Regions from separate parts of the Bacillus nitratireducens genome, predicted to be linked through region 3. Evidence: riboswitches for the same ligand, from Rfam matches in the RefSeq annotation. Region 3 holds a riboswitch; each other region holds the start of a gene.
What was found. Region 3 has a riboswitch for thiamine pyrophosphate ahead of thiC (phosphomethylpyrimidine synthase ThiC). Riboswitches for the same ligand answer to the same signal wherever they lie in the genome.

Region 1 (5,427 bases), on a different contig from region 3:
AATATAGCGTTAATATTTCCGACAGTTTATTAAAAATTTGTTATTCCTAATTTTTAATAAGAGGAAAAATGATATACTAATAGATATAAGTATTATGATAGAATTTGAATATAACAATATTCATTGTTAATGATGTGATAATGAATTAATATTTCCTACGTAGATAAAGTGAAACTTTAATTATTGGGGGGCCATCCCAAAATAATTATTAGTTGAACCAATCGGGCTTTTATGGGCAGCTTTATCTCCCACCTAACTTCCTCGCATTCGCAGAATTTTGAGGTGGGGGTCTTACTGCCCGCAAATAGCGGGATAAAAAGGAAAGGGGAATTATATGAGGGCTGTACAGGGCGATCCAAATTGGAATTTGGTTACAGATACATATATAGAACCAAACAATTTCGCTGAGTTATTTTCTTTGCTTGTGCCTTGTCATCCAAAAGGTGAAGGGAAAGAGCGAACTATATTAGTATGGAAAGAAAAAGAGTTTTATAAAGAAGAAAATTTAGCGGCATTTATCGTATATGGAATGAAAAAAATAAAGGGTTTACCGCAGTTTCATAAAGATGAAATTCCAACTTTAGTACGTATTCTGCGTTTATGTCAAGAGATTGGTTGGTATGAAGAGGCAAATGCTTTTATGATAAGCCAGGGGCTAGAAGAATTTGTCCAAACTTCATTGGAATATGAAACATGGGATCTTTTGACGCAAGCGGTTGCTTTAAACTATTTAATTATTAAATATCGTATTGGTGAATTAACAGATGGCGATGTGGAAATTTGGAATCGAGTTAAATTTAGTGAGAAATGTATAACAGATTGTAAACATCTATTATCGCATAAAGAAGTATTGGAATTTACATTCTTTTATATGTGTAAGCGAGCTAAGCTACTGTCAAAAGAGCAATTAAATAGTGATATGATGAATCTAGCAATGTATTGTAATACCTTTGTGTATGATTTGTATACACATGACTTATTACGAAAGTATCGTAAGTGTACAGATTTTCTATCATATTATGGACCAAGTCAAGCAGTTTTAGCTTGTCAAAGAGCTGTACTTTCTCAAATTTCAGATCGATTAGATCCATTAAAGACAACGCATGTAGATGATTATTTATATGTGATGAAAGAAATGATGGAGCATATGACGATAGGGGTAATGGATCGATATGGTCATTTTATTGGAAAGTTGCTATCATATGTACCATTTTTTGAAATGATTCAAGTTCCACAACATGCATATTATTGTGAAGAATTACTTTATATTTGTAAGGGCATTGAATACAAAGAAGAAATACTACGCAATTATATATTTATACAATTACATGATTGTTTACCATCTTTCTTTAAACTATTTCTTAAAAATAAGCGTTATGCAACGATTCATGATATTCTTTTCTATTGGTGCGATGATGAACAAAGAATGAGTTTAGAGAAAAAATATAATCTTAGTTTTATTTATGAAAAATATGCTTGTGGTTAAACCGTATTTTACATATTAAAAATTAATATAAATTAAAAAGGATCTCAAGTTTATGTGAGATCCTTTTTTGTTAGTAAAACAAGGAGAAAGTAACTAAGATAAGAAATAACATTCCATAAAGGAGAATTTGTGCAGTATAACTTCCTTGTATACCAAAAAAAGTATTCATTTTTTCATATAAATGCAGTATATATTTCGTTGGATTATCTTTGAAAGATTGGTACACAGTGTCTCCTCTTTCTAAGCTTCTTGTTCATGTTTTTGGTTATGAGGAACATTAATGTATCTAGCTATGAATAATAAAACACCTATAAAGAGTACAGGAAGTATGGTAGATAAATAAAAACCAGTACTAATTATATTTGTTATAAGAGCACTCAAAAGAAAAATTGCATTATAAATATGCGCTATTTTTTGTTTTAGCCGCATTTGTAATGCTTCCATAATGATTTCTAAGGCAACAAAAGTAATAATAATAGATAAAAATACAGTGTTCGTATTATAAATGATTAAACAACAGATTAGGCCTAAAAAGGCTAAGTATTCAATTATGAGAGGTATATTGATATTACGTGGCATACAATTTACCTAACTAAATATGGCAGTGGATTTACTGCATTTGTTTTTTCAAAATTCCATTCTCCATTATGTAATTCAAAATGAAGATGTTGCCCGTATGAATGACCTGTGTTTCCCATATGACCTACTAATTGTCCAGCTTGTACTTGATCCCCAACTTGTACAGCACGATCTTTCATATGAGCATAAACTGTTGTATATAATTTCCCGTTTATTTGATGGGCAACGAACACGACATTGCCGTAGCTAGCCGAATAATAAGATTTCACAACTTTACCTGCAGCAGCGGCTTGAATAGAGATGTTGCCTTGTGCTGCAATATCTATACCATAATGCATTTGTTCCCAGCGCATATCAAAAGTTGAGCTAATTCTTCCTTGAGTAGGAAATTTGAAAACAGCTGGAATTGATGAAGGTTGAGCTGTTTTAGTTTGTGATTGATTTTGATGTTGCACTACATAGTGTTTTGCTACATATCCGTATCCTGTGCCAAAACGAATTTTATACCAAGTACCTACCGTTTCTACTACTTGTACTTGTGTACCATTTTGTAACGAACCAAGTAGAGAGCTACTTGTACTAGCGTTGCTACGTACATTTAATTTTGGTGTTGCAACAGTATAAGAAGGTGAACCTTGTACAGCTACACCTTTTACTAGAGGTATGGATCCATTAGATACAAAGTTTTTTTGTACGTATCCAATTTGACCGTTATGTAATATTTTGTACCAATCCCCTTGTTCACCTTGAATGGTAATGAATTGACCATTTGGTAATATATCTAGAATAGAAGACTCTGTATTAGGTTCAGAGCGAACGTTTAATGCGTTTGCATTTACGATATATTGATTCTTTGATTGAACATTTTTTTTGAATAGAATTGCATCTTTTTTTATGTAGCCTGTTTTGTTGTTAACAGATACTTTATACCAATCTTGAGTTGTCTCAAGAATAGTAACCGGGCTATTAAATCGAATGTTGTCAATTATTGCACTGTCTGCATGGTTATTTTGATGTAGTGCAACGTTGTCAATTTTTACATATCCAGTTTTTACTTTAGATGGTTGCTTAGCAGCAGCTGTTTGTATATTGGATTCTCCCATAGAAGGAAGTAAAGAAGCAATTGCGATAGTAGTGGCTGTTAAAGCTGTAGCTTTCATATTCATGTAATAAAGACCTCCTCTAGTTGTATAGTTGTAATTTTATTATAGTATAAAGATATAATATATTGGTCGTATTCACATAAATGTAATATGAAATCAATAAAAATAATGTTAGAAGAGAGGTTCGTAAATAAACATTGTATATATCATTTGTGGGATCGCATTTATATTTGTTAAACACATTAATATTTAATGGATAATTAAGAAAATTAAAACAGTTGATGATGTCTTATTACAGTGTTATACTGACAGTGATAATTTTATAGTTTGCTAGGAGAGCTGGTGTTGCCAGCTGAGAGTAGGCCGTAAGCCTTTGATCCTTTTCATTACCTGATCTAGATTATGCTAGCGTAGGGAAGCAATTCGGACACTAACAATGAGTCCCCGTTTCTTTGCGTATAGAAACGGGGCTTTTTTATTTGAAAATTTCATATTGAAACCACTAGGGGTGCTTGATGTGCTGAGAGAGGAATAATCCTTAACCCTTACAGACCTGATCTAGGTAATACTAGCGAAGGGAAGTGGACAACGAATAAATGTATAATTTTATTTGCTGTAACCACTTCTTATATAGAAGTGGTTTTTTATTTAGATACATATATCGGAAGGGGAAATAGAAATGAAATTTTGCGATAGATTATTAGAAACTGTACAACCAGTTTGGGAGATGAGTCATAATCATCCGTTTGTAGTAGGTATGGGGGATGGCACGTTAGAAAAAGATAAGTTTCAGTATTATATTATTCAAGATTATTTATATTTGTTAGATTATGCAAAGCTATATGCCATCGGTGTTGTAAAGGCAACAAATCCACAAGTAATGGGGAAATTTGCTGAACAAATTGATGGAATATTAAATGGAGAAATGACGATCCATAAACAGTATGCAAAAAGACTTGGAATTTCTATAGAGGAGATAGAGTCAGCAAAACCATCTGCTAAAAATTTAGCTTATACAAATTACATGATGTCTGTATCTCAAAATGGCACACTTGCGGAATTAATAGCAGCACTTCTTCCGTGTATGTGGAGCTACTGGGAGATTGGAAAGCGTTTAAATGATATTCCTGGAGCAAGAGATCATGAGTTCTTTGGTGAGTGGATTCAAGGATATAGTTCTGAAGAATACGGTAACCTTTGTATTTGGTTAATAGATTTATTAAATGAAATGGCAGTTGGAAAGTCTGAAAAAGAGCTAGATCGATTAGAGGAGATTTTCCTATATTCCAGTCGATTTGAATATTTATTCTGGGATATGTCCTATCGTAAGGAGATGTGGGGATTTGAGGAGCAAGAACATACTACAGTTTCATAATGTTTCTTTTCATTATGATGAGAAACCAATCATCAATGAATTAAATGCTTCTATACAAGATAAAGAGTTTGTAAGTATTATCGGACCGAGTGGATGCGGGAAAAGTACTTTATTTCGCCTTATTACAGGTTTAGAAGAAGCAAGTACTGGACAGATAGAGCTGACAGAAACAAAGAGCCACCCTGTAGGGTATATGCCCCAAAAAGATATGCTCTTGCCGTGGAGGACGATTATTGAGAATGCTGCCCTGCCGCTAGAGTGCCAAGGTGTGCAGAAAAAAGAAGCGCAAGTAAAAGCGAAAGAACTGTTACATAAATTTGGGTTACAAGGATACGAGGCGAAATATCCGAAAGATTTATCTGGTGGTATGAGACAACGTGTATCTTTTATCCGAACTTTATTAACGGGCGGGGAGATATTATTGTTAGATGAACCGTTTAGCGCATTGGACGCTTTAACGAAGGCATCTTTGCAAGAATGGTTGTTTGAACAATGGAAAGAGTGGGAAAAAACAATTTTATTTATCACTCATGATGTTGAAGAAGCATTGTTTCTTTCTAATCGAATTTTCGTTGTAGAAAATCAACCGATAGCAACTTTAACTGAGCGAATTGTACCGCTTGATCGTAACCGAACAAGAAAGGATTTATATAGGCCTGAAGTATTGGCGCTTAAAGATGAGCTCCTTAGTATGTTACAAAGGCAGGTACTTGTATGATGAACCGTTTGAAAGAATTAGTTCCTGCTCTTACACTTTCTAGTATTTTACTCGTTATGTGGGAAGTAGGAGCAAGAATTGTAGATGAGATGTACATTTTGCCATCACCTTCTGCAATTGTAATGAAGATATGGAAACTAAAAGACATATTATTTACGGTTCATTT
Region 2 (5,427 bases), on a different contig from region 3:
CGTCTAAAACCCATTGAAGTTTATTTAGCGCCTCACATAATTTCACATCATTTAAATAACTTTGTCCAATTTCAACTTTTAATTGATTAATTTGACTGTGCCGTAGCTTAATTTGTTCATGCCCATCTATTTTATCAATAGGTAAAGGTGAATCTTCTAAAATCCAAATGTATGGTTTGACAATGTGCTTATAGCAGAAGCTATGTATTGTGCATATTTCTAATGATTCAATAGAATCTTCGAGTTTATTGACAAGAGTATTAACGGCAGTATTTGTATAAGTAATACAAGCAATTTTTTTTGCTTTTCCAAGTTTAGTTGATTGATGTAGAATTCTTTTAATATGATTGGTTAAAAAAGTGGTTTTTCCTGCACCGGGTCCAGCATATAATTTAAAATGCTCATTAATTGGTATTATACTGTTACTATTTTTTAATTCCGTGGCTACTGACAAATCCATTTTATCGCCTCGCTTATATAATCTGGTGGTTCAATTAAGCCCTGGTCAGCTGTACTTATGACATAAGCAATCTCCTGAGCCGCTTCTCCTTTAGAGATAGATAATAGGTATCGACTAGCAATTATGCCTTTCTTTACGCTTAACGCATCTTTTAACAATCCAAGAGTAAGCAAGTTTAAAAGCTCGTCTTTAAAGGCATTTTTTCTTATTCTTTCAACTATTTCCTTTATAGGTTTATCTTTTGCAACAAGGTCCATTAAATCTTTAAGCTCTTGGGCATTAGAAACTGAAGGGGTTATTAATTTTGTACAATTCGGATTTTTTAAAATCAAATCATATTCAAATGTAGAGCTTTGTCCATGTGTCTGGGTAAAAACTTTAATTTTCGAATCACTATGGCTATATGTCGCCACGAGTGAATTAGAAGTTTGTTTATATTCATAGTCTTCTGGTTGTATGTCCAAAAATATGGGAAGACACTTTTTCCAATTGCTATCCTCATCTGCAGCATCTTTTAGTTTTCTAACTGGATCTAGATCAGTTATGCACGCTACTTTTTTTGTTAAGGCAAATTCGCAGCGGTTAGTATCAAATAATTTTAAGAAATGATTAAAATATCTTCCACCAATATTCAATATTGTGGTATGGCTGTCCGCTAAATTCAAATCCATTGAGGCTGCGAATTCAGGAAGTACAAGTTGTTCAGCGATACCCTCAACTAGAATTACATTTTGCGCAAAAAATAAATCTGCTTTTGTTACATCTAAAAATCTTTTTACGTAATTTCGGGATATGACATCTTCCTCATTTGAATCATTGAATACTTTACTTGGATATGCTATTTTAATTTCTTCATTAATTTTTTGAATAACTAAAATATCTTCTAAATCAACTGCAGCAGTTATATTTGGGGAATGTGAAGTAATAAATATTTGGTTAACATCTGAATCTTTATTTTCTTTTAGAAATTGTAAAAACTTATATTGCATACTTGGATGTAAATGTGCTTCCGGTTCCTCAATAGCTAATATGGAGAACACTTTAGCATTTGACCCTAAATATTCTCCAGAAGCATCTTTTTGCATTTTTGATAGTAAAAGGGAGATGTAAATTAAATTATTATAGCCTAGCCCATTGCTAATGGCAGGTAGCTTAATTCCAGATTCTTTTTCGACAATGAGTCTTAATGCTGAATATAATTCGGTGTCCAAAATTTCTCCATCAAATGAGGGTTTAGATTCATCAATTCCAGCCCCAGTATTATTGACATACTTTAAAATTTGTTCTTCACCGTTTCTCATACGTTGCTGAAGTGATTCAATTATCTTCTTTGATTCAACTGAAAAGTCTCTTTTTTTCTTTTGAATTTGTTCTATTTTTTCCTTTTTTTCTAACTCACTGTTACTTTTAATATCGTAGTCCATAAAAAAGTCTATTACTTCTCTTAAAAGGCTGTTATTTCCTTTGAATAAATCTCTTTCGACATCACGAATTGCAGTTAAAAATTGAAAATCAAAACGATTTATTTCATCATTCTGTACAGAATTTTTGAATTCAGGATTTCCAACGTATACTCTATGAACATACTTTTTTAAGAAATTATGTTCAATAGCTTTCCAATATTGATTAATATCTTCAGTCGATATTTTTTTCATCAAATTTGTATATTCAGCTGCTTCTTTTTCAGGTAAGAAATACTCATAAGTAATTGTAGCTTCATACGGTGTATTAAGGGTTGTTAACCAGGTAGCTACTGTCACTAATTCATCTGAGTATTCACCTTCATTTTCAGATTCTTGTAGTTTGGCAGATATATATATTTTAGGTGGGCACACTTTTAGTTCTTCAATCGAGGCACTACGATTAAAATCGTTAATGTTCAACCTCTTACTAGAAGAATTGTTAAAGAGTATATCTAATGCTTTTATTACAGTTGTTTTACCAGCATTATTTTGCCCAATAATTACATTAATCCCATCATTAAAATTTAGCGTTGTTTTTTTGTTAAACGATCTAAAATTGTTTATTGTTAACTCCGAAATGTACATAAAATCCTCCTCTTAATTCCTATTATATCCAGTTTAATTTTATAATATTTAAATATAAAATACTTCATTTAATAAATAAAAAGCACATAATTTAAAGATAAATTATGTGCTTCTTTTTATGTGCAATTGTAAAAAGTATTAGATATCATTGTTAAATCAAGGATGAAAGGTGTTTTAGGATTTATGTGCAATTATATTTTATAGAGATAAATCAGCGTCAGTAGCTATAATGATTTCATTTACATCTTTTCTAAGAAGCTGACTTTTTACAGCGTTAAACTGTTTCCCTGTTTGTTTAATAACGGTTAGTTTTAAACGCTCCGGTAGCATTGGTAAATCTTCTAAATTCCACTGTTTATATTTCACATCATAGCTTTCTGGATCAGCTAATGTAACGAGATGACCTAAAGCCCAAGTAACAATATATTTACTACCTTCAAGATAGCCGTTCCCTTTTTTATCACATTTCAGTACACGTGCGATATCACGTGCAACAGAAGGTTTTTCAGCAATTACAATACTTTTTGCCATATTTAAAAACATCCTTTCAAATTTCCATACGTTAAATATAGCATACATCTTTATTCTATTCAGTCTTGCTGACGGTTTGAGTTATTTGTGATGAAATATACCGAGGAGGGTTTTACTTATATAAATGTCAGATTTTAAGGGGTATCCATTGACATTGTAAATGAATTTCATTTTTATTATATAAAGGCGAAGAATGGTTAGACCAGGAGAGTTATGATCTCTATCATTCTATAGAAGGAAAGAACTTGTTATTTTACTAGAATAAGAGTAGACTTTGAAGTAGATGAATAATAAACACATGGGAGTTTGTGGATGCAAACTGAGAGTATGACTACTAGTCCGTCATTGACCATTTGAACCTGTTGGATAATGCCAGCGTAGGGAGAGTGTAAAAGCACATGTTCAGGCACTTTGCGTACGCGCAAAGTGCCTTTTTGTGTATCTCCCACCACTATAGTTAGGAGATGAAAAGGATGAATATGAAAGAAATTAGTAAAGTAGTGGATTTGGTAAGAGAGTCTAATCCGCTCGTTCATAATATTACAAATGTTGTTGTAATAAATTTTACAGCAAACGGTTTATTAGCATTAGGGGCATCGCCTGTAATGGCGTATGCAAAAGAAGAAGTAGCAGAAATGGCTAGCATTGCGGGAGCTCTTGTTTTAAATATGGGCACACTTCGTCCTGAAGAGGTAGAAGCGATGTTACTTGCTGGTAAATCGGCAAATACAAATGGTGTACCAGTATTATTTGATCCAGTTGGGGCAGGAGCAACTTCTTATCGAACAGAAGTTGCGAGACATATTCCAGCTGAAATCGATTTAGCAGTTATCCGCGGGAATGCAGCTGAAATTGCTAATGTTATTAATGAAAAATGGGAAATTAAAGGTGTAGACGCTGGTACTGGAAATGGTAATGTTGTAAATATTGCAAAACAGGCAGCGGATGAATTAAATACAGTTGCGGTAATTACTGGAGAAGAAGACGTTGTTACAGACGGAGAGCGAACTATTCTTATTCGAAATGGCCATCCTATTTTAACGAAAGTGACTGGAACAGGTTGTTTACTAACTTCTGTAATAGGAGCATTTGTAGCAGTAGAAAAGGATTATGTAAAGGCAGCAGTAGCGGCATTAACGTTTTATGGTGTAGCTGCGGAACTGGCAGCTGCTAAGACAGTGGAAAAGGGACCTGGTAGTTTCCAAATTGAATTTTTAAATCAGTTAGCGAATACAACTTCAGATGATATTAAGAAATATGGGAAGATTGAGCTTATATAGTAAGGAGGGGAACGAGATGCCGCGTATTACAAAGGCTGAAATGTCTAGATTATTATCGGTATATTTTATTATGGGAAGTAACAATTGTACGAAGGAGCCACTACAAGTATTGAGAGATGCACTAGAAGGCGGTATAACAATTTTTCAATTTCGTGAAAAGGGGGAAGGCGCTTTAACGGGAGAGAAACGTATTTGTTTCGCAAAAGAACTACAAGCAATTTGTAAGGAGTACGGTGTACCATTCATCGTAAATGATGATGTGGAACTAGCTCTTGAGTTAGATGCAGATGGCGTGCATGTTGGACAAGATGATGAAGGAATTACTTCTGTTCGTGAAAAAATGGGAGATAAAATTGTGGGTGTATCTACCCATACAATTGAAGAAGCACGCTGGGCAATTGAAAACGGAGCTGATTATTTAGGTGTTGGCCCTATTTTCCCAACGAGTACGAAAAAAGATACGAAAGCAGTTCAAGGAACGAAAGGTTTAGCCCACTTTAGAGAACAAGGAATTATGATACCGATTGTTGGTATCGGTGGGATTACGATTGAAAATACTGCTTCGGTTATAGAAGCCGGTGCGGATGGTGTCTCTGTTATTTCTGCGATTAGTTTAGTGGAATCTGCGTATGAGAGTACGAAGAAGCTAGTAGAGGAAGTAAGTAAGAGTTTGTAGATTTGTAAAAAAGTTGTTTCGTTTATTTAAACAAACGTTTGATTAAAAAAGCACAAACCTTTTAAAATTGTAGGTTTGTGCTTTAATTTAAAACATAATTGAAATTAAGAGCATTCCAATTCCGATAGAAGTAAAGGTTGCGATTAGGCCAGGAATCATAAAGCTATGATTTAAAACATACTTACCAATTCCTGTTGTACCAGTGCGATCAAAATTAATTGCAGCAACAATTGTCCCGTAGTTTGGAATGAAGAAGTATCCATTTACTGCAGGGAACATTGCAATTAGTAAAGCTGGTGGAATACCAAGTGATAGTCCAAGTGGCATTAAAGCACGAACTGTTGCTGCTTGGCTATACAGTAAAATAGATAGAATGAATAATGCGATAGCAAACAGCCATGGTGCACTAGTCACTAAGTGTTGAATTGATCC
Region 3 (5,427 bases):
ATAATCGAACCACCACGCGAAACAATACCTGTCGTACGCTTTGCAGTAATTGGAATGTAGCGAAGTAATACACCAGCGTGAATCGTAAAGTAATCAACGCCTTGCTCCGCTTGCTCAATTAACGTATCACGATACACTTCCCACGTTAAATCCTCTGCAATTCCGTTTACTTTTTCAAGCGCTTGATAAATAGGCACAGTGCCAACTGGTACAGGAGCATTACGAATAATCCACTCACGTGTTGTATGAATGTTTTTACCTGTAGATAAATCCATAATCGTATCTGCACCCCAGCGAGTCGCCCACGTCATCTTCTCTACTTCTTCTGCAATAGAAGAAGATACGGCAGAGTTTCCGATATTCGCATTTACCTTCACATGGAAATTACGTCCGATAATCATCGGTTCTGCTTCCGGATGGTTAATATTCGCTGGTAAAATCGCACGACCTTCCGCGATTTCCTTACGAACAAATTCAGGCTCTACCCCTTCACGAATCGCAACATATTCCATCTCAGACGTAATAACGCCATTACGTGCATAATGCATTTGCGTAACGTTTGCACCTTGCTTTGCTCTAAGCGGCTGGCGATCCATTTGCGGGAAAACAGGTGTATGTTTCGAAGCCACTTTCACACCGTCATCCTCTGGTTTCACTTCACGTCCTTCGTATCCTTCTACATCTCTGCGCTCAACAATCCAAGAATGACGCGGCGTTGGAATCCCCTTTTCCAGCTCCACTTTATACGCAGGATCCGTATAAGGACCGCTCGTATCATACACACGGATTGGTGGATTTGGGACACCGTTCGTTTCGCTTTGTGCAATCTCGCGCATCGGTACTTTCATACCTTCACGTGGTCCATCCACATATACTTTCTTACTTCCTGGTAAACTCGATTTCAATTCAATTTGCTCAGCTGAAACAGATTGTTTCATAACTTTTGTTGCCCCCCTGTACGTGACAAGGACGAGATATGGCCAGCGTATGCCAAAATAAAAAGAGCCAGGTCCATAAAAAAACAAGGACCTGGCTCATAAAGACATAATTATGTAAAGCCGTTAACTTCCCTACGCTGGTACGAGCCAGATCAGGTCCAAAGGGTTAAGAAGTTCACGCGCTTCTCTCTCAGCCTACGCATACGTTAGGCACCCCTAGTTTATCACTGATTTAATTTTCAATACTTTCCCATCATACACGATAATCTGAAAAATGCAAAGTTTATTTCTTTTGTTGTTTATCCCGCATTAACGGGCAGTAAGACCCCCACCTCAAAATTCAGCGAAAACAAAGAAGTTAGGTGGGGCTCAACTAATAATCAGTGGGGGATGAACAAAACCCCCACTGATTAAAGTTTCACTTTATGGAATCATCCACGTTAAATAATATGCTTGAACATACGTCATAATACCAACAATAATTACGAAGAACAAACTATGCTTCACTGTAAAGCGGAATAAATCTGATTCTTTTCCAGCAAGACCAACTGCCGCACAAGCGATCGCAATCGATTGCGGAGAAATCATTTTACCTGTTACACCGCCCGTTGTATTTGCTGCAACGAGAAGCACTTCAGATACACCGACTTGCTGCGCTGTAATTGCTTGTAAATTCGAGAACAGTGCATTCGCTGACGTATCTGATCCTGTTAAGAATACACCGATCCAGCCTAGGAATGGTGAGAAGAACGGGAATAGTCCACCAGTTCCTGCAAGTGCTAACGCTAATGTAGAAGATAAACCAGAATAATTTGCGATAAATGCGAATCCTAATACGAATCCGATAGATAGAATTGGCATTTTTAGTTCGTTTAACGTTTCTTTAAATGTTACTACTGCATCTTTTGCACTCATTTTCAAAATAAAGATAGAAATGATACAAGCAATTAAAATTGCTGTTCCCGTCGCTGATAAAATATCTAATTTTAAGATTGCTTCATAAGGCGTCGGTTTATTTACAATTGGCTCTGCTTTCATTACTAAATTGTGCAAGCCTGGAACTTCAAATTTAAATACGAGAATTTCTAAAGCGCCGCCCGGAGCGAATAACGCTTTAAAGAAACTCTGGCTCCAGATGACTACCATCACAGTCAAAATAATGAACGGAGACCATGCTTTTACTACTTTTCCTACCGTTAGTTTCGGCATAGATGTCGTTGTCGTCGCCGCGGCTACTTCACTATTCGCTTCTTTAGATTGATAAATTTCTTTCGGCTGCCAAACTTTTAAGAATAGAGATAAACTCACTAAACTTACAAGTGCTGACGTAATATCAGGAAGTTCTGGTCCTAAAAATGTCGCTGTAATAAACTGTGTAATTGCAAATGAACTACCCGCTACAAATAGAGCAGGCCATGTTTGTCTTACCCCTTTAAATCCATCCATTAAAAATACGATAAAGAACGGAACAAATAATGATAAGAACGGTAATTGATGTCCAGCCATTTGCCCGATTTTATGCGGATCAATACCAGTTACTTGTCCAGCTACTGTAATCGGAATCCCCATCGCTCCGAATGCTACTGGTGCAGTATTTGCGATTAGACAAAGACCAGCCGCATATAAAGGATTTAAGCCAAGACCTGCAAGAAGCGCTGCCGTAATCGCTACTGGTGCACCAAATCCTGCTGCTCCTTCTAAAAATGCTCCAAATGAAAAACCGATTAAAATAACAAGTAAACGATGGTCATTCGTAATTGATAATACAGATGCACGAATAACATCAAATTGACCTGTTTTCACAGAAATTTTATATAAAAATACTGACATAATAATAATCCATGCAATTGGCCATAATCCGTATAAGAAACCGTATCCCGTCGCTGCCATTGCCATTGTGAATGGCATTTTATATGCAAATAACGCCACCAAAATTGTAAGTACAACTGTAATAAATCCTGCCACATACCCCTTCATGCGGAAAACTGCTAAAGCTAAGAAAAAAAAGATAATCGGAATAAGTGCGACCGCTGCAGAAATCCAAATGTTCCCGAACGGATCATAAACTTGTGTCCATGTGTTCATTGTTCTCTCCCCCTCAATAATCCCCTTTTAAATAAACATAACCCCATCAATAGACTATCAGGTCATCATACCTTTAAACCTAAAATAAAAAAACGTTCGAGAAAACGTTTTCATTAATTTTATCACAACAATTTTCATTTAAAAAGATTTTTTTGAAAATTTTATTATTTAAAATAGAAATCTTACAAAAGAGTCACATTCTTGTAATGTTAATCGATAGGAAGCTCGCCAAATTTACTACATACTAAAGGTATAAACAACGGACATTACTTATGAGGTGATATATATGAACGGAAACAAAATATTAGCAGCTTTATCATACTTTAGCGTACTATTCGCGCCTATCTTATTCCCTATTATCGTGTGGATTGTAGGCGATTCTGAAACAAAACCACATGCAAAGCGTGCCCTATGGACACATATCATTCCAAGCACCGCTTCATTTATTGGATTAGTTATTTTAGGAATTATGGGCATCGGATCTGATCAGCCAGATGTAACACTTGGAATCGGAGCAATGATTGTTCTATGTATTTGCGGAATCGTTAGCTTATACTACTTCATTTGGAATATCGTAAAAGGTATTAAAGTACTGAAAGCTTAACTATAAAATGCGACAAGCATAACCTACCTATTAATAAGAAAAAACCGTCCCAAAATACCTTTTGGGACGGTTTCTTTATCTTCTGCGTTTCTTCTTTTTTCTCATCATTTTCTTGCGGCGTGTATTCACTTTATCCGCTATAATGTGGAGCGTACTCGCCACTACAATGCCCATTACAAAAGTTACAATTTCAACCTCATGTTTCTTCGCAATTTCTATTAAATTCCCATCGAGTGCGATTACATTTAATAGGAATAAAAACGGAGAAAATACGATTAACATGTATGCGATACGAATCACATCACCCAGTATAATTGTATGTGTAAAGAAGGAGCGATGCGGCATGACCTTCTTATATGGATACCAAAATATACGCAGGAATCCCCATTTATTATAGGCATTACTATACGTATCTAAATCCGGCGTTAAAAATGAAGTACCTATTAAAAAGCCAATTGCAAAAGTTAATAAAAAATCAAAGCTTGTTAATCCATACGAAAAGAGCATAAACAAAACAACCGGAAGGGATATTAAGTTTATTTTCGTATGCGTTCTTCCTGATGGCATAATGCACTTCCTCGCTTACGTTCGCCCTGCCACTCTATGACAGTTCTCACCTATTGATCTAATTTCTGATCGATAAATGATGTGTCTATATCCGAACCAAACCATTCTGCCAACTTCACTCGTGCCTTATCTTTCACATCTTCATTAACGTATAACGACGCTTGTAATAATGCAGCCGTTAACGCCCCTAAATCATCCGTATAACCAACTCCAGCAATGAAATCTGGAATGGCATCGATCGGTGCAATGAAATAAGCAAGTGCTCCAATTACAATAATTTTCACTCGTTTTGGAACATCAGGTCTTTGCAAAACGTAAAACAACAATAAACTCGCATAAATTACCGATTGCCCTGCCTGCTTCGCAACATGTTTTACTTTTTTCCAAAACGCTTCAACTGAAAATTTTTGTTTCATTCAAAAGCCTCCCTATTTTTCAAAAAAAATAAGCTACAATATGTTATCAGTAAAAGTTCATCAAAATTACACATAATCTACCAATGAAATTTAATTGTAACAAACAAAGCCAAAAAGAACAAGTGTTCGTTATTTTTTCTATATTTTCCTTCATATAATAGTTTTCTAGATACCGGTTTTAAATTTTCTATTCCATATTTCTCAACCAAAAAACTTTCAATTTCACTTAACATTCTTTTCTATTTTTGTTATATTTTCTAGTTGACGGGCATATAAACGAATGTTAAAGTTTTCTCTGGTGGTGACAAATCACATACAAAAAATGTAAAATGTTATAGTGTTTCTCAGAAATGAATTTTGTTGTATAATACAGAAATGACGTTATGCTTATGAGCAGCAAAAGAAACCAAAAAAGGGTATGCATAGTTAAAGTCGTATATGGGTGAATATAGAAGCTCTAATTATGGCAAAAGAAACTATGTATTTTTTATTTTAACATTTTTCGCTCCAAAATCGACCAAGCCTGATAGAGAAAGGGTGGAAATGAATGAAAGAAACCTTGAAATCACAATTTCAAAATGTGCGTTTCACTTTATTCGTAGCTTTGGCCGTATGGCTAAAAACCTACATCATTACACGCACTAGCTTTGATTTAAAACTTGAATCTTTCATGCAAGAATTCATTTTATTCATTAGTCCATTAGCAGCATCATTACTGTTTGTGGGACTTGCATTATTTGCAAAAGGAAAAAAACGTAACTATATAGCACTTGGAATTAACTTTATCTTAACGTTCATTCTTGTTGGTAACGTAATG

Region 1: it holds a riboswitch for thiamine pyrophosphate, as region 3 does, so the genes downstream of both, tenA (thiaminase II) here and thiC (phosphomethylpyrimidine synthase ThiC) in region 3, are expected to answer to the same signal.
Region 2: it holds a riboswitch for thiamine pyrophosphate, as region 3 does, so the genes downstream of both, thiM (hydroxyethylthiazole kinase) here and thiC (phosphomethylpyrimidine synthase ThiC) in region 3, are expected to answer to the same signal.

The regions. Positions count from the first base shown of each region.
Region 1 covers NZ_JAUMJO010000006.1:261,632-267,058, reverse strand. The annotation lists gene Q3V31_RS23305 (DUF3965 domain-containing protein) at 335-1,486, shown strand; gene Q3V31_RS23300 (hypothetical protein) at 1,727-2,065, opposite strand; gene Q3V31_RS23295 (SH3 domain-containing protein) at 2,071-3,231, opposite strand; TPP riboswitch at 3,491-3,602, shown strand; TPP riboswitch at 3,663-3,765, shown strand; gene tenA (thiaminase II) at 3,848-4,543, shown strand; gene Q3V31_RS23285 (ABC transporter ATP-binding protein) at 4,512-5,261, shown strand; gene Q3V31_RS23280 (ABC transporter permease) at 5,261-5,427, shown strand, end outside.
Region 2 covers NZ_JAUMJO010000007.1:124,722-130,148, forward strand. The annotation lists gene Q3V31_RS23935 (ATP-dependent helicase) at 1-460, opposite strand, end outside; gene Q3V31_RS23940 (ATP-dependent nuclease) at 445-2,508, opposite strand; partial or broken gene Q3V31_RS23945 (toprim domain-containing protein) at 2,722-3,039, opposite strand; TPP riboswitch at 3,328-3,440, shown strand; gene thiM (hydroxyethylthiazole kinase) at 3,513-4,319, shown strand; gene thiE (thiamine phosphate synthase) at 4,336-4,995, shown strand; gene Q3V31_RS23960 (anaerobic C4-dicarboxylate transporter family protein) at 5,083-5,427, opposite strand, start outside.
Region 3 covers NZ_JAUMJO010000005.1:320,951-326,377, reverse strand. The annotation lists gene thiC (phosphomethylpyrimidine synthase ThiC) at 1-938, opposite strand, end outside; TPP riboswitch at 1,051-1,166, opposite strand; gene lldP (L-lactate permease) at 1,362-3,023, opposite strand; gene Q3V31_RS20430 (magnetosome magnetite crystal formation protein family) at 3,310-3,627, shown strand; gene Q3V31_RS20425 (metal-binding protein) at 3,703-4,194, opposite strand; gene Q3V31_RS20420 (YkvA family protein) at 4,245-4,610, opposite strand; gene Q3V31_RS20415 (LTA synthase family protein) at 5,158-5,427, shown strand, end outside.